4 regions of the Verrucosispora sp. WMMA2121 genome follow, and region 1 is predicted to be linked to each of the others. Evidence: riboswitches for the same ligand, from Rfam matches in the RefSeq annotation. Region 1 holds a riboswitch; each other region holds the start of a gene.
What was found. Region 1 has a riboswitch for cobalamin ahead of O7605_RS03850 (acyl-CoA thioesterase). Riboswitches for the same ligand answer to the same signal wherever they lie in the genome.
Positions count from the first base shown of each region.

Region 2: another riboswitch for cobalamin. It lies ahead of O7605_RS23705 (ribonucleoside-diphosphate reductase subunit alpha); the one in region 1 lies ahead of O7605_RS03850 (acyl-CoA thioesterase).
Region 3: another riboswitch for cobalamin. It lies ahead of O7605_RS29165 (prenyltransferase/squalene oxidase repeat-containing protein); the one in region 1 lies ahead of O7605_RS03850 (acyl-CoA thioesterase).
Region 4: another riboswitch for cobalamin. It lies ahead of metE (5-methyltetrahydropteroyltriglutamate--homocysteine S-methyltransferase); the one in region 1 lies ahead of O7605_RS03850 (acyl-CoA thioesterase).

Region 1 covers NZ_JAPZBH010000004.1:683,847-688,055, forward strand. The annotation lists gene O7605_RS03840 (hypothetical protein) at 1-286, opposite strand, end outside; gene O7605_RS03845 (peptidase) at 318-1,361, opposite strand; cobalamin riboswitch at 1,462-1,582, opposite strand; cobalamin riboswitch at 1,763-1,977, shown strand; gene O7605_RS03850 (acyl-CoA thioesterase) at 2,160-2,606, shown strand; gene O7605_RS03855 (FAD-dependent oxidoreductase) at 2,844-4,209, opposite strand, start outside.
Region 2 covers NZ_JAPZBH010000006.1:3,276,952-3,281,160, reverse strand. The annotation lists gene O7605_RS23710 (ribonucleotide-diphosphate reductase subunit beta) at 1-336, opposite strand, end outside; gene O7605_RS23705 (ribonucleoside-diphosphate reductase subunit alpha) at 372-2,699, opposite strand; cobalamin riboswitch at 2,888-3,092, opposite strand; gene O7605_RS23700 (hypothetical protein) at 3,246-3,593, opposite strand; gene O7605_RS23695 (hypothetical protein) at 3,590-3,739, opposite strand; gene O7605_RS23690 (helix-turn-helix domain-containing protein) at 3,886-4,209, opposite strand, start outside.
Region 3 covers NZ_JAPZBH010000006.1:4,522,639-4,526,847, forward strand. The annotation lists gene O7605_RS29160 (hypothetical protein) at 1-588, opposite strand, end outside; gene O7605_RS29165 (prenyltransferase/squalene oxidase repeat-containing protein) at 585-2,039, opposite strand; cobalamin riboswitch at 2,164-2,302, opposite strand; gene O7605_RS29170 (hypothetical protein) at 2,386-2,874, opposite strand; gene O7605_RS29175 (prenyltransferase/squalene oxidase repeat-containing protein) at 2,912-3,970, opposite strand.
Region 4 covers NZ_JAPZBH010000006.1:4,442,313-4,446,521, forward strand. The annotation lists gene metE (5-methyltetrahydropteroyltriglutamate--homocysteine S-methyltransferase) at 1-1,799, opposite strand, end outside; cobalamin riboswitch at 1,911-2,121, opposite strand; gene O7605_RS28845 (alpha/beta hydrolase) at 2,190-2,924, opposite strand; gene O7605_RS28850 (ferredoxin reductase family protein) at 3,142-4,209, opposite strand, start outside.

The sequences.
Region 1 (4,209 bases):
AGATGAAGGCCAATCCCCATCGCTGCGTACCGGTCACGGTGAAGCCTGCGCCCTGCAGGGCGGCCAGGCCCGTGGCCGGGTCACCGAGCGCGCACGCCACCTGGACGCCGCCGCCGAGCGCACCGTAGTCGACCACCACGGTGACCCCCGACGTCCCGGTGCACGCGGCGGCCTGCGCGGCCCGTGGAGACGGCTCGACAGCAATCAACCCGACGGCGACGACAGCCACCGCCGCGATGCTCGCCAGCCACCGACGGACGGGATCATAGACCTGCGACATGAGCACTCCTTCTGGTGGGACGGAATCTGCCGGCCGGTCAGCGGCAGGGCAGAGTGGGTGCGCCGGCGGTCGCGGTGACAGTGGAGAGCCGGGCATATCCGGTGCCGGTCAGACCGAGAACAGCCTGCGCGGTGGCGCGGGGGGCGGTACCGGGATCGAAGACGCCGCCGTCGAAGTCGACCGCGCCCCGGTCGGTGACCGGGGCGGCACACCCGACCTGAAGATCGGCCAGGAACACGCGGGCCCGGGCCCAGGCCAGCGGCCGTCCACCGTCACGCAGCGCCTGAGCTGCCAACCCGGTGCTGTTGGCGTTCGCGACCCCACCCGCGTTGGTGAACCCACCGTCGGCGCGTTGCACCGAAAGCAGCCATTGCAGCCCTGCGGCGGCATCAGCCTTACGACCGGCGGCCCGCAACGCCTGCACCGCGACGGCCGTGACGTCCACATCCGACACACAGACCGGCTGCGCGGGCAGCAGCGGATAGCCGCCGTCGGGGCACCGGGTACCCGCCAGCCAACCGGCGGCAACCGCCGGCACACCTTGCGCGGTCCGGTCCAGCGCGAGAATCGCGAAGGACTGGCTGAACGAGTTACTGAAATCACCCCACGCCGACCGGTCGGTGAACCGGCCACCCGGGTCCTGGAGCGACTCCAACCGGGCGATGAGATCCACACCGCCGACGTCGGTCGGGTCACCACCGCGGACCGCGACGGCGAGTGCGAGCTTGGCGGTCGCGCCCGCGTACGCCTCAGTGGTGCCGTCACCGATGTACCCGTCACGCACGTCCGGCCGGGTCGCCCAGGCCAGGGCTCGAGCGCCGAAGTCGTCGGCGACACCGGCGGCGGCGAACGCGAAGACCGCGTCCAGGGTCAACCCCTGGTCCGGGTACGCGACCCCGTCGAAGACGGCCTCGAAGCGTTCCCCGTCGACAAGCTGTCGGGCCAACCAGCCCGCGGCCGCATCGGATCGGACGGTGCCGGCCTGCGGGGGCGCGGCGATCACGGGTGTGGTCAGAGTGAGGGCGGCGAGCACACCGCAAAGCAGGGCGAGCAGGCGGTGCCGGCTCAGGCGGACGACCATCGGACGCGCCTTTCCGGCCCGGCGGTCGTCAGAAACCCGGCCCGCCCGGCGACGGCGCGGCTGGCCGGCCTCCGACCCGTGGGCCACGACGGGTGGGGAGCAGAAATCGCGGGTGCGGCAGGTATTCGGGCTCGCCACCAGGGATGCTCCCGGCGGCCTACCGTTGCGGGCCAGCGCCGGACTTCGACCGGACTTCCCCCGCACACACACGCGGTTGTTCAGTTGTCGCGCCAGTCTCGTCTGCTCCCACAGCCACTGTCAATCCGCTACCGATCGCACACGGTGGGTCGTGGCGGCGAGGTTCGTGGCGATCGCGGCCACGGGCCGACGCTCGGCGTCGGAGTGATGGGGCAACTCGCCGCAGGTACCCGGGCCGGACGGTCGTCGGACCGGGTCAGGATAGGGTGGCCGACGGCGCTGGTTCGCCCGGCCGTTGCAGTCGGGCGTCGCAAGAGGGACCCGGTGAAAGTCCGGGACTGCCCCGCAGCGGTGAGTGGGAACGACAGCCGTCACCACGCACTGGGCCGCAAGGCCTGGGAAGCGACGGCCAGTAGGAGACCGGCCGAGTCCGGCACCGCCCACGAGTCCGAAGACCTGCCCGCGCTGCGGACACAAGGTGTGTGCGCTGCCGTCGACCTCGCGGGCGGGTCGGGCGGGTGACGCGCCGCAACGGCGTGCTCCTCGACGTGCGCGCCTACGGGTCGGTGGCTTGTTCCCCGAGGACGGACACCCGTGCACTACACGACCACTCTCGCCGGCCGACCACCGTCAGCCTCCCACCTGACCCTGTCGCAGATCATGGACCAGCACCACACCAACCTGATGGGCACGGTCCACGGCGGCCGGATCCTCAACCTCATCGACTCCGTCGCCGGAGTGGTCGCCGCCCGGCACTCCGACGGCCCGGCACTCACCGCCGCCATCGACGAGACCGCCTTCCTGCGCGCGGTCCGCGTCGGCGACGTCGTACACGTCGACGCCCGCATCACCTGGGCGGGTCGCAGTTCCATGGAGGTCACCGTCAAGGTCACCGCCGACCGCTGGGACCGCGCCGTACCACCGACCGACGTGGCCACCGCCCACCTCGTCATGGTCGCCGTCGACGACAACGGCCAACCCCGCCCGGTGCCGCCGCTGCTACCCCAGACCGACGGAGACCGGCGCCGCTACCGCGAGGCACAGATCCGCCGCGAACACCGGCTGACCCTGCGCCGTGCCCTGCTCGACGGCACCGAGGAGTCCTGAGATGCTCGGACTCTCCACGGCAGCCCTCGCGTGACCCCCACCGGGCAACCGGTTCTGCTCGGCGCCGTCTTCATAAAGTGCAGGTCACCGTCGATATCGCCCTCGGCGCAGGTGCCGGACGCCTCGCCCGACGGATGGCTGACGGCCGCTGGTCACGGCGCGTCAACCAGGTCTGCGCAGTCGTGCTCGTCGCGCTCTTAATGCGACTGGCCGCCGACTGACCCCTTCGGCGTGGCCTTACAACTCCTTGCGGTGGTCGAGTCGGACGGCGCGTAGCACGACGTCGTTGACGTGGTGGGTGCTGATCGCTCCCGGGGGGCGCGGGCGGGTCTCGTGCACGTCGATGCGCCAGTCGTCCGAGGCCGTGATCTCGGCGACGATGTCGTCGATGCCGACGTACGCCTGCGGGTCGTACATGGGGGTCTGCTCGGCGGGGTCCGACGGCTGCTGCAGCCACGTCAGGTCGTGGCCGACGACGAGCAGCGTCCCACCGACCGCCACGGCGTCGAGCAGGTTGCGCAGTCCACGCTGCTCGGGGGTGCGCTGGAACGAACCGTACTGCAGGGACACCAGGTCGTAGGTCTCGTCGGCGAAGGCGGCGGGGTCGTTGGCGTCGCGGTGCAGCGTACGCACGTCGAGCCCGCGACGTTCCGCCTCGGCCCGGATGCGGTCCAGTGCCCTGCCGGAGACGTCGGAGGCGGTCACCTGCCAGCCCCGTTCGGCCAGCCAGAGCGCGTCGGCTCCCTCACCCGCGCCGACGTCGAGCGCCCGGCCGGGCGGCAGATCCGTCGCCTCCGCCACCAACGTGCCGTTCGGGTTGGCGCTCCACACGCGTTCCTGATCCCCGTAGCGACCGTCCCACTCGATCGCGACGCCGGAGGGCCGGACGCCCGCCGTGGTGTCCTCGGCGGCGAGGCTGAAGGCGATCTGAGCGCCGATCCAGCTACCGTTCGCCGCGGCCTGCAGGACCTGGGCGCTCGGGTCCGTCAGGTTCCCGGCGGCGAAGACGCCCGCCACGCTGGTACGTCCGGTGGCGTCGACCGCGACGAGGTCACCGAGTCCGCTGGGGTGGACGGTGGTGTCGATGCCCAGCCCCGCGAGCATCTCGACCCGGGGACGGAACCGGGCACCGGCGAGGACCGCGTCGGCCGGCAGGCTGCGGCCGTCGGCGAGCTCGACGGCGAGCGACCCGTCCGGGTCGGCGTCGGACACCCGGCGCACCGCACTCTCGACCACCGGGACCCCGGAGGCGACGAGAGTCTGCACCGCGGCCGGGTCGATCCCCGTGGCGTCATGCAGCACCACGGTCAACTGGTCGGTCAGGTGCCGCATCAGCTGGGTCGGGTGCAGTCCCATCGGCGTCGTGACGATCTGCACGACCCGCAGGTCGCGGACCTCCCAGCCATGGCAGAACGGACAGTTGAACACCTGAGCACCCCAACGCTCAGTGAGGCCCTCGATCTCGGGAAGCTCGTCGACGATGCCGGTCGCGGCCAGTACCCGGCGAGCGACGAGACCGTGCCCGCCCGAGAGCGCGAGGTGAAATCCGTCGTCCTCCTTCCGCACCGCCAGGACCCGGCCGGTGAGAACGTTGCCACCATAG
Region 2 (4,209 bases), on a different contig from region 1:
GTAGGTGTCCAGCAGGTTCAGGTAGAACTGGACGTGCACCGCCTCCTCGAACAGTTGCCGCGACAGGTAGAGCCGTCCCTCCGGCGAGTTGACGTGTTGGTAGAGGTTGAGCACGAGGTTGTTGGCCACGATGGTGTCGCCGGTGGCGAAGAAGGCGACCAGCCGGGACACGAGGTGCTGCTCCGCCGGGGACAGCTTGGCCAGGTCGGCGAGGTCGGCGTGCAGGTCGACCTCCTCCACGGTCCAGGTGTTCTTGATGGCGTCCTTGAACCGGTCGAAGAACTGCGGGTACCGCATCGGCCGCAGGGTCAGGTCCATGCCGGGATCGAGCAGCATCTGCCGCTGGCCGGTGTCGGGTTCGGAAACGGTGGTCACTGGCACGCCTCGCAGCTCTCGGGGTTCTCCAGGGAACAGGCCAACGCCTCGTCGTCGCTGACCGCGACGACCGGCTTGATCGCCGGGGTGACGGCGACGGTGGCCTGCTGGATCCGGGTCGCGGGACGCGACCGCAGGTAGTAGGTGGTCTTCAGCCCGGCCTTCCAGGCGTACAGGTACATTGAGGAGAGCTTGCCGATGGTCGGCGCGCTCAGGAACAGGTTCAGCGACTGCGACTGGTCGATGAACGGCGCCCGGGCGGCGGCCAGGTCGATCAGCGCCCGCTGCGGCAGCTCCCACGCGGTCCGGAACAGCTCCCGCACGTCCGCCGGCAGCTCGGCGATGCCCTGCACCGACCCTTCGGCCCGCTTGATCTGCTCCCGGATCGGTGCCGTCCACAGCCCGCGCGCCTTCAGCTCCCGGACCAGGTACGTGTTGATCTGGAGGAACTCACCGGACATCGTCTCCCGCTTGAACAGGTTGGACACCTGCGGCTCGATGCACTCGTAACACCCGGCGATCGAGGCGATGGTGGCGGTCGGCGCGATCGCCACCAGCAGCGAGTTCCGCAGCCCGTGGCGGGCGACCCGCTCCCGCAGCGCGGTCCACCGTTGCGCCTGCGTCACCTCCGCGCCCCACAGGTCGGGATGCAACTCACCCTTCGCGGCCCGGGTCTCGGCGTACGCGGGGTGCGGGCCGAACCGCTCGGCCAGCCCCACCGACGTCTCCAGCGCGGTCAGGAAGATCTCCTCCTGCACCCGGGTCGACAGCTCCCGTGCCGACGCCGAGTCGAACGGCAGGCGCAGGGTGAACAATGCGTCCTGCAGGCCCATCAGCCCGAGCCCGACCGGACGCCAGCGCGGGTTCGACACCGCCGTCTGCTCGGCCGGGTAGTAGTTGATGTCGATCACCCGGTCGAGGAACACCACCGCCGTGCGTACCGTCGCGCGCAGCTTCTCCCAGTCGACGCCGTCGGCGGTGACGTGCGCGCCCAGGTTCACCGAGCCGAGGTTGCACACGGCCGTCTCGGTGTCGTTGTTGACCTCCAGGATCTCGGTACACAGGTTCGACAGGTGGATCGTGTTGCCGGGCGCACCGGTCTGGTTGGACAGCCGGTTCGCGGCGTCCTTGAACGTCATCCACCCGTTGCCGGTCTGCGCGAGCGTACGCATCATCCGGCCGTACAGGTCGCGGGCCTTGACCGTCCGGACGGCCTTCTTCTCCGCCGCCCGGTACGCCTCGTCGAACGCCTCGCCGAACAGGTCCGGCAGCTCCGGCGCGTCCGACGGGTCGACCAGCGACCAGTCGCCGTCGGCCTCGACCCGCCGCATGAACTCGTCCGGGATCCAGTTGGCCAGGTTCAGGTTGTGGGTACGCCGGGACTCCTCCCCGGTGTTGTCCCGCAACTCCAGGAACTCCTCGATGTCCGGGTGCCACGGCTCCAGGTACACGCAGGCCGCGCCCTTGCGTCGGCCACCCTGGTTGACCGCCGCCACCCCGGCGTCGAGCGTCTTCAGGAACGGCACGATGCCGTTCGACCTGCCGTTGGTGCCCCGGATCAGCGCACCCCGACCCCGCACCCGCGACCAGGAGATGCCGATCCCGCCGGAGAACTTCGACAGCTTCGCCACCTGGTGGTAACGCTCGTAGATCGAGTCGAGTTCGTCGCGCGGGGAGTCGACAAGGAAACACGACGACATCTGGGTGTGCCGGGTGCCCGAGTTGAACAGCGTCGGTGAACTGGGCAGATACGCCAGGCTCGACATCAGCCGGTAGAACGCGATCGCCTCGCCCGGCGTCTGCGACAGCCCGCAGGCCACCCGTAGCAGCCAGTACTGCGGCGTCTCCACCACCAGCCGGGTCTGCGGATGCCGCAGCAGGTAGCGGTCCGCGACCGTACGCAGCCCGAAGTACTCGAACCGCAGGTCGCCGTCCGGGTCCACCGCGTCGTCCAGCTTGCGCGCGTTACGGGCCACGAAATCGGCCGTGGCGTCCCCGATCAGCCCCAGGCCGTGCGCGTACCGGATGGACTGGCTGAAGCTCGCCACCTGCTGCCCACGGACCTCCTTGTCCACGTACGCGGCCAGCAGCCGCGCCGCCAGCTTCGAGTACTGCGGCTCCGTACCGATCAGCTCGGCGGCCGTCTGGATGGACAGCTTGTCCAGTTCGGCGGTGGTGGCACCGTCGTACAGACCGCTGATGGTCTTGGTGGCCACCCGCAGCGGATCGACCTCGTCGAGGTCGGTCACCCACCGCTCCACCGCCCGGACGATCTTGTTGACGTCCACCGGTTCCGTGGCGCCGTCGCGCTTGCGGACCTGCATCACCTGCCGGCGCTGCTCCGACACACCTGCCTCGGAGGCGGGCGCCTCCCGCACGACCGTCACGTCTCTCTCCTCGCGCCGTCTGCTCGGGGCCTCGGACACGCGGGAGGACGCCACGGGATCCGCGCAGGCGGCACGGCCCGTTCCTGGCGTCGGCCGTCCCACGCGGCCTGCGGCCGCCGCCCACGAGTGCGGGCGGCGTGCTGGCAGGTCTTCGGACTCGTGGGCGTGCTCACGCGCTCCTACTGGCCGTCGCTTCCCAGGCCGTGGCCCAGTGCTTCGTGACGGCTGTCGTTCCCACTCACCGCTGCGGGGCAGCCCCGGATTCCCACCGGGTTCCCTCTTGCCTCGGCCGCCCCGGGTGGGCGCCGAACCAGCTACGGGTGACACCATATATGGGCTACCCGCGAACGCAAGACACCAGATGGTGTGTCGGCGTGTCCTGCAACGGAGGTCACATTCGGCTACGCCGGTCCGTGCTTGACCGGTCGCAGGCAGGCGGGCGTACGAAAAGGACGGCGGATGCGCCGGGGTGCCGATCGTCGGTCACGCCCCGGCGTGGCTACCCGTCCCGCAGGTGCACCTCAGCCACGCCAGGAACCGGGTCGTCAGCTCGCCGGGATCCTCGCGCGGCAGGTCGTCCAACGCCGCCGTCAACAAGGCACCCGCGTACATCGACAGGCCCACCCGGTCCCGGCCGTACGCCTCGGCGAGTCGCACCCGCGCTGGGGCGCACGGCCACGGCGGTTCGCCCTCGCAGCTGGCGCATGTCCACTCCGGCCGGCGCGGCAGGTGCTCGTCGGCGATCCGGGCGGGCAGGGCGTCGACGGCCCGGCCGATTCGCACCGCCTCGGCGGCCATCGCGTCCCGATAGCTGACGGCACGCCGAGTCATGCCGGCCACCGGGCGATGCGCCGGGCCTGGTCGAGCAGGCGTTGCCGGGCGGCCTCCTGCTCGACAGCCTCCCGCCACTGCCCGCCGTCAGCCAGCGGCCTCGGCCGCCGCCGCAGCCACCACCAGAACCTGTGCCACCTGCTCACACCATCACCTCCGCCGGAGTTCGGGGACGGGGGCGGCGGTACGTGGGGGCGCACCGCCACCACCCACAAGAATCGTGCGATGGCGGTGGGCAAGCAGGGCAGGTGCGGGGCGTCCGGCGTCCTGTCCGGGACGGTTGACGGACAGCTCAGCCGGTGGCGACCGCGAGTGCCTGCCGATACTCCTGCGTCCATGCGGCGTCCCGCTGGTCAGGCGGCAACCCGGCCAACCCGACCCGCAGGTTGTCGATGCCGGCCGACGTGTCGCCGAGCGCCAGATAGGCCAGACCGAGACCCATCCGGCTGAACGTGGGCGTCAGCCAGTAGGCCAGGACCGGCGCCTGCTCGCGCTCGGCCGCCTCGGTGAGGTCGCTTGCCTCCCCGAGGAGCCCTACCGCCGAGTGCCGGTCGCCGAGTAGCGCAAACCCATGGGCGGCCTGGACCGCGTCGCCGACGCGTTGCAGCGCCGTCGC
Region 3 (4,209 bases), on a different contig from region 1:
CGGCGGTGGGACGGTCGGTGGCGACGAGGAACGGGGTGGCGGTGCCGGTGCGGTGGTGCGCGGCGGCGCCGGTGGCGTGGTGCGCGGCGGGGGTGCCGGCCGGGTGGGCGCCACCGCCGGGCGGGGCGCGTTGTCGGCGTTGCGGTTGAGCGAGAACGACCAGCCTTCGAAGCTGCCCGCCGGTGGCTTGCGGTTGAGCACCCCCTTGTCGCTGTACGTCCAACTGCCCCCGTTGGGTGCGTGCCAGTACGACCAGTAGGCGCTGGCCGGCGGCGTGTCGACACACTTCTCCGCGCTGGTCGAGGGTTTGCCCTCGATCCGGCAGATGAACCCCTCGCCCCAGCGCAGCGTGCCGGTGATCTGGAAACCGGCGTTCTTCAACGCAGCCAGTCCGGTGGCCTGGTCGCCTCGCGCACACCGGACAACCGTCCCGCCGCCGAGTTCCTTGAAGTCCACCACGACGGTGACTCCGCCCGCATCCGGGCAGTAGCCGGCGCTGCCCGCGGCCGCAGCCGATCCCGGCCCGATCAGGACGCTCACCGCGGTCAGTGCGAGGACCGACGCGAACCGGGCCGCCCGGATGATCATGTGGTCCGCCGGCGGCCGAGGACCAGCAGTACCGCTCCCCCACCCAGCAGCAGCAGCGCGGTGAGCACGTACCCGCCGATCGCCACGCCGGTGGTCGGCAGGCGACCCGCCCCGCCCCCGGCGGGACTGGTGACGGAGCCGGTGGGAGTCGTCGCCGTGGCAGTGGGCGCGGTCGGCGTGCCGCTCGGCGTCGGACTGCCGGTGGGCGAGGCGGTGGCGGTCGGCGTGGGCGAGCCGGTCGGCGAAGGCGTGGCGGTCGCCGTAGGCGACGCCGTCGGCGTGGGTGACGCGGTTGCCGTCGGTGTCGGCTCGCCGGACGGCGGAAGATCGAGACCGATCCGGCCCAGCGGAATCTGCGCCAGCCCGAGCAACGCCTGGGCGGTGGCGCGACGCCACTGGTCCCGGAAGCTCTCGGCGATCCCGTCGCGGACCGCCTCGGCCAGGGCGTCGCTGGCGTATGCGATGGCGCCGGCATCGGCCGCCGCGGCGCCACCGTTGGCGGTGGTGAGCTGCAGCGCCGCCAGGGCCTCGGCGGCACGTGCCGCCTCGTCATCGCGCCCGGCGGCGGCGAGCGCCTGCCCGGCCAGGCCGGTGCTGTTGGAGTTCGCGCCGCTGGTCGGCCCCGACCCGCCGAACGATCCGTCGACGCGTTGCTGCGCCACCAGCCAGTCCGCGCCGCGCTGCGCGGCCTCGTCCGCACCGGCGACGTCGGCTGCGAGCAACGCCTGGACGGCCATGGCCGTCGAGTCGACGTCGAGCGTGGCGTTGCCTTGATCGTCGCAGGACGGCGACGGAACGCCGTCGGCGTCGGGATAGAGCCGGAAACCGCCGGCCGCGCACTGCTGCCTGATGAGGAAGTCGACGGTCTCCTGCGGCGTGCCGCCGCTGCGGGCCAGACCCAGGACCGCGAAGGACTGGTCGAAGGTGTTGCTCGGGTCCGGGCCGGTGGCCTCGGTGGTCCGGCTGGTGATCCGGCCGTGCTGGTGACCGGTGCCCGCCCCGGAGAGCAGCGCCACGGTCTCGGCGCGCAGGTCCCAGCCGCCGAAGTCGGTGGGGTCGGCGCCCGCGGACGAGGCGACGTAGAGCAGCTTCGCCGTCGCACCCCCGTCGGTGAAGCCCTCGATGCCCCAGTCGTCGTAGCTGTTGTAGGACCGCACGTGCGCGGCGATCTGCGCCGTTGCCGCCTGCCGCGTCGGGCCGGCCGCCCCGGTGGCGGCGAGGGCGATCACGCCGTCGATGCTCAGCCCCCAGTCCTGCGGGCTGAACGGGCCGGGCAGCACGCCGTCGGTGTACTCCCCGGCGAGCCAGGTCGCGGCGTCACGCGCGGCGACGGTGTGAGCCGGCGCGGGCGCGGCGGTCACGACGAGAGGGGTGGCCGTGACGACGGCGAACGCGATGGCGGTGGCGGCGCCGAAACCGGCGCCGACGCGCCGGAGCGGGGACGTGGGCATGAGGGGTGCCTTTCGCAGAGCGGTCGGCGAAGCTCCGGAAGGCACCGGTGGCGATATCCGCTTGCGTGGCCGCGATGAGATGCCGCACCTAGGTTGCCCGGACTCCACCCTGTAGACCTCGACAGTGGAAGCCGCTCGTCCGGTGCGGGGCATTCCGGCTCGCGAGACAGCTCTCGCTCACGGTTGCGGGTCAGCGTCGGCTTCTACCGACTTCCCCCCACACAGGACGTATTCAGTTGAGTACCCGACGCGCCGGGTGCCGCCACCGTACCGCCCGGTCACCTTTCGGCGCCAGCGTGGCGGACGACACCCGACGCGTCGACAGCTCAGGCAGCCTACCCGCAGGTCAGGGCGCGGTGATACTGGGCGCCGCGCCGGAGCCGAACGACCAGCCCTCCACCGTCCCCGGCGCCGGGTTGTAGCTGGTCGCTCCCAGCGTGCTGTAGGTCCAGGCGGCGCCGCTGCCGGAGGCGTGCCAGTACGACCAGTACGCGCTGGCCGGCGGGGTGTTGATGCACGGCTCCGTCGCGGCGGTCGGCTTTCCGTTGATCCGGCAGACGAACGCCAACCCCCACCGCTTCGTACCGGTCACCGTGAAGCCGGCACCCTGCAGGGCGGCCAGCCCGGTGGCCGGGTCACCGAGCGCGCACGCCACCTGGACGCCGCCGCCGAGCGAACCATAGTCGACCACCACCGTGACCCCGGTCGTCCCGGTGCACGCGGCGGCCTGCGCGGCTCGGGGAGACGGTTCGACAGCGATCAACCCGACGGCGACGACAGCCACCACCACGATGCTCGCCAGCCACCGACGGACGGGATCGTAGACCTGGGACATGAGCACTCCTTCTGATGGGACGGAACCTGCCGGCCGGTCAACGGCAGCGCAGGGTGGGTGCACCGGTGGTCGCGGCGACGGTGGAGAGCCGGGCGTATCCGGTGCCGGCCAGGCCGAGAACAGCCTGGGTGGTGGCACGGGGGGCGGTACCGGGATCGAAGACACCGCCGTCGAAGTCGACCGCGCCCCGGTCGGTGACCGGGGCGGCACACCCGACCTGAAGACCGGCCAGGAACACGCGGGCCCGGACCCAGGCCAGCGGCCGGCCGCCGTCGCGCAACGCCTGGGCCGCCAACCCGGTGCTGTTGGCGTTCGCGACCCCACCGGAGTTGGTGAACCCGCCGTCGGCGCGTTGCACCGAGACCAGCCAGCGCAATCCCGCGGCGGCGTCAGCCGGGCGTCCGGCGGCCCGCAACGCCTGCACCGCGACGGCGGTGGCGTCCACGTCGGAGACACAGACGGGCTGCTCCGGCAGCAGCGGATAGCCTCCGTCCGGGCACCGGGTGCCGGCCAGCCAGCCGGCGGCGACCGCCGGCACGCCCTGCGCGGTCCGGTCCAGCGCGAAGATCGCGAAGGACTGGCTGAACGCGTTGCTGTAGTCACCCCACGCCGACCGGTCGGTGAACCGGCCATCGGGGTCCTGGAGCGACCGCAGCCGGGCGATGAGATCCACACCGCCGACGTCGGTGGGGTCAGCGCCGCGGACCGCGACGGCGAGAGCGAGTTTGGCGGTCGCGCCGGCGTACGCCTCAGTGGTGCCGTCGCCGATGTACCCGTCGCGGACGTCCGGCCGGGTCACCCAGGCCAACGCCTGAGCGCCGAAGTCGTCGGCGACACCGGCGGCGGCGAACGCGAAAACCGCGTCCAGGGTCAACCCCTGGTCGGGGTACGCGACCCCGTCGAAGACGGCCTCGAAACGTTCTCCGTCGACCAACTGTCGGGCCAACCAACCGGCGGCGGCATCCGTCCGGACGGCACCCGCGTGTGCGGGTGCGGCGATCGTGGGTGCGGCGATCGTGGGTGTGGTGAGAGTGAGGGCGGCGAGTATCCCGCAGAGCAGGGCGAGCAGGCGGTGCCGGCCCAGGCGAACGACCATCGGTTGGCGCCTTTCCGGCCCGGCGGTCGTCGAGACCCGGCCCGCTCGGTGATGCCACGGCGGACCGGCCTCCGACCCGTGGGCCACGACGGGTGGGGAGCAGAGACTCGCGGGTACGTCAGGTATTCGGGCTCGCCACCAGGGATGATGCTCCCCGGCGGCCTACCGTTGCGGGCCAGCGCCGGACTTCGACCGGACTTCCCCCACACGCACGCGCGTTGTTCAGTTGTCGCGCCAGT
Region 4 (4,209 bases), on a different contig from region 1:
GGCAGCGTCTCCCGTAGCGCCGGCTCGTCGACCTGGATGACCCGGATCCCGGCGGACTCCAGGTCGCGGCACTCGTCGCGAAGGGCGAGCGCGACCTGGTCGGCGGTGTCCGCGAGGGGCTGATCGGTACGGACGAACGACCAGGCCAGGATGGTGACCGGACCGGTGAGCATGCCCTTGACCGGTCTGCTGGTCAACGACTGCGCGTAGGTGGACCACGCGACGGTCATCGGTGCCTTGCGTGACACGTCGCCGTAGATGATCGGCGGGCGTACGCAGCGGGAGCCGTAGGACTGCACCCAGCCGTGCCGCGTGGCGGCGAAACCGTCGAGTTGCTCGCCGAAGTACTGCACCATGTCGTTGCGTTCCGGCTCCCCGTGCACGAGCACGTCCAGACCCAGCTGTTCCTGCAACCGGACGACCTGCTCCACCTCGGTGCGCATCCGGGACGCGTAGCCGGCGTCGTCGAGGCTGCCGGCCCGGTGCGCGGCGCGGGCCCTCCGCAGCTCGGCGGTCTGCGGGAACGACCCGATCGTGGTGGTCGGCAACTCCGGCAGACCCAGTCGTTCCTGCTGCCGGGCGGCCCGGGTGGGATAGTCGCCGCGCTGCCGGTCGGCCGGGCGCAGCGCGGCGAGGCGGCCGCGTACGTCGTCGTGACGCCAGTTTGCCGGGGTGGCCGGCAGGGGCGCGGGCAGCGCGGTGGTGCCGTCGCGCAGCGCGCGGCCGAGCACGACGATCTCGTCGACCTTCTGCCGGGCGAACGCCAGCCGCTCGGACAGCCGGGGGTCGAGATGCGTCTCGGCGGACAGGTCGACCGGAACGTGCAACAGCGAGCAGGACGACGAGACGGCGACGTGGTCGGCCAGCCCGGCGACCGTCGCGCCGGCCGCGACAGCGGCCCGCAGGTCGGTACGCCAGACGTTCCGACCGTCGACTAGGCCGGCGACGATGGTCTTGCCACCGAGTGGTCCGGCGGCGGCGAGACGGTGCAGGTTGCCCGCGCCGGCGACCAGGTCCAGACCGACGGCGTCGACCGGGGTGTCCAGCAGGGCCGGCAGCGCGTCGCCGAGGTCACCGAAGTAGGTCGCCACGAAGATCCGCGGTCGGTGCGTGAGGTCGCCGAGCCGGGTGTAGGCGCGGCGCAGGGCGTCGATCTCGGCTGGGCTACGGTCGGCGGCGTAGGCGGGCTCGTCCAGTTGCACCCAGCTGACGCCCGCGTGCGCCAGCTCGGCGAGAATCCGGGCGTACGTCTGGACCAGGTCGTCGAGCCGAGCGAACGGGTCGACGCCCTTGGCCAGCAGCAGGAACGTGGCCGGTCCGACGAACACCGGCCGGGTGGTGATGCCCAGGTCGCGGGCCTCGGCGTACTCGTCAAGCGCCTTCGCCGGGTTGGCGGTGAAGACGGTGTCCGGGGCGATCTCCGGCACCAGGTAGTGGTAGTTGGTGTCGAACCACTTCGTCAGCTCCAACGCCGGCTCGGCGTCGACACCACGTGCCATGGCGAAGTAGGTGTCCAGCGCGGACAGACCCAGCCGGGTGAACCGGTCCGGGACCGCGCCGACCGCGACCGCCGTGTCGAGCATCTGGTCGTAGTAGGAGAAGGTGTTCGACGGGATCGCGTCGAGACGGGCGTCGCGCAGCGTCCGCCACACCTGCGCCCGGAGGCCGGCGGCGGTGCCGGCCAGAGCCTCGGCGTCGATGGTGCCGGCCCAGTACGCCTCGACGGCCTTCTTCAGTTCACGGTTCGCGCCGATGCGTGGGTAGCCGAGCACGGTGCTCTGCCCGAATGCGGTACTCACCAAGGGTTCCTTCCCTCGAAGTGTCCGGCGGACACGGGAGGGAAGACGGGTACACCTCGGGTACCGGCTTCCGCCCTGGTCCTCCCACGGGACCGCCGGCGACGCACGCCGGCGGCGTGCGCAGCACTGGCAGGTCTTCGGACTCGCGGGCATGACACCAGGTCGCCTACTGGCCGTCGCTTCCCAGACCTCACGGTCCAGTGCTTTGTTGACGGCGGTCGTTCCCACTCACCGCTGCGGGGCAGTCCCGGATTCACACCGGGTTCCCTCTTACGACGCCCCACCCACCCGGGCGGGACGAACCAGCACCACCGGCCATCGTACGGGCCACACCGCCGGCTAAGCCCGAGGTGTCCGGCCTGCGGGACCGCGAGCAGGCCGGACACCGCACTAGCGCAGGTGCCGGGCGAAGAACCGGCCGGCGTCCTCCCCCGCGTACCAGGGCACACCGGTGTGTCCGCCCATGTTGGCGTGCAGCGTCTTCTCCGTGGAGCCGAAGGCGTCGAACAGCTCCAGCGCCGCCTGCCGGTCGTTGCCCTCGTCGTCCCACTGCAACAGCATGTGCAGCGGAATGGTGACCTGCCGGGCCTGTTCGACGATGAGGCGCGGGACGAAACTTCCGGCGAAGAGACCGGCGGCCACGATCCGGGGCTCCACCACCGCGAGTCGGACGCCGACCGAGATCACTCCCCCGGAGTACCCGACGGGGCCGCCGATCTCGGGCAGCGACAGGAGGGAGTCCAGGGCGGCCTGTGCTTCCGGGACCGCCCGGTCGACGAGCGGGAGGACGAGAGCGTCCACGATCTCGTCGCTCACCGCCTCGCCCGCCGCCAGCACCCGGTGCAGTTCGGCGCGAGCCTGCTCGGCGGCGGCCCAACGCGGCCGGTCACCGCTGCCGGGCAGCTCGACCGCGGCGGCGGCGAAGCCGTCCGCTGCGGCGCCCCGGGCCCGCGCCACCAGACGGGGGTACATCCGGCCCAGCCCCAGTGGCGGGTGACCGAGCAGGATCAGCGGAACCGGTGCGGTCGCGAACGCGGGTGTCCACAGGAAACCGGGGATGTCGCCGAGCGTGAACCCGCGTTCGAAGACGCCGTCGTCGAGGTGTCGTTCGGAGGTGAATCGCATGGTCGTGCCTTTCGGGAGTGCGTGTGAACGGCGCTCCCGGGCGACCTACCGCCCGACCGTGACCCCGGAGGGGAGCACCCATGTCGAAACGTTCACGGGTACCACCTCCTCGGTCTCTCGCACGGCCTTCGGGCAAACTAGCAGCGGGCCGTCCCGGTCCGCCACGGGGTTTCCCGCGCCGCTTCCGCTCGCCTCGCGCACTGTCGGCCGGTGAGGTTCACACCCCCAACCGGAACGCCTCGACATGCTGTTGGCGGGACGGAACCCGCAGGGCGCGCAGGCTGCGTCGCACGGTGCCGGCCATCGCCGCGGGACCGCACAGGTAGACGTCGCGCTCGGCGATGTCGGGGACCAGGCCGCGCAGACTCTCCGGACTGAACGGCTGGCTGCCGTCGGCGGTGCGACCGGTCAGCAGGTGCAGGCGGGCGCCCCTGGCCTGTGCCAGATCGCGCAGCTCATCGATCAGTACCGCGTCGGCGGGCGTGCGGGCCCGGTAGAGCACCACGACGTCTCCGGTCAACTCCGGGTCCTCCAGCAGCGCCCGGATCGGAGTGATGCCGATGCCACCGGCGATCAGCAGGCTGTTCTCCCGGGTGCGGGCGGCGGTGGTGAGGGCGCCGTACGGACCCTCGGCGTAGACCCGGGTGCCCACCGGCAACTGCCGCAGCCCGGCGCTGGTGGAGCCGATCGCCTTCGCCGTCAGCCGCAGCGTGCGACCGTCGGGCGCCGCCGACAGCGACCACGGGTTGACCTGCCACCAGGAGTTGTGCCCCGGGAAACGCCACCAGAAGAACTGGCCGGGACGGGCGCGCAGCCGGTCGAGGCGGTTGCCGGCAACGTGGACGGACACGACGTTGTCGGTCTCCGGCACCACCGCGACGACCCGCAGCCGGTGCCGGACGTTGCGCACCAGCGGCACGACCAGGCGGTTGGTCAGCAACGAGCCGACCGCGAAGGCCCACAACCCCCACCAGTAGGCCTTGGCGACGGCGCTGCCGGCGAACGAGGCGCCCTCGTAGATCTGGTGGATCACCGACAGCACGATCACCACGTACACCACCAGGTGGATGGCGTGCCAGAGCTCGTACGACATGCGGCGGCGGGCGATCCGTACCGAGGTGGAGGCCAGCACGCCGATCAGGACTGCGGCGATCATGCCGAGTAGCACCGGCATCTGCCGGGCCAGGTTCGGGATCTCGGCGAAGAACGAGATCCGGTCGATCTGTGCGTAGCCGAGCAGCACGAACGTCGGGTGCAGCACGACCAGCCAGAAGATCGCGAACCC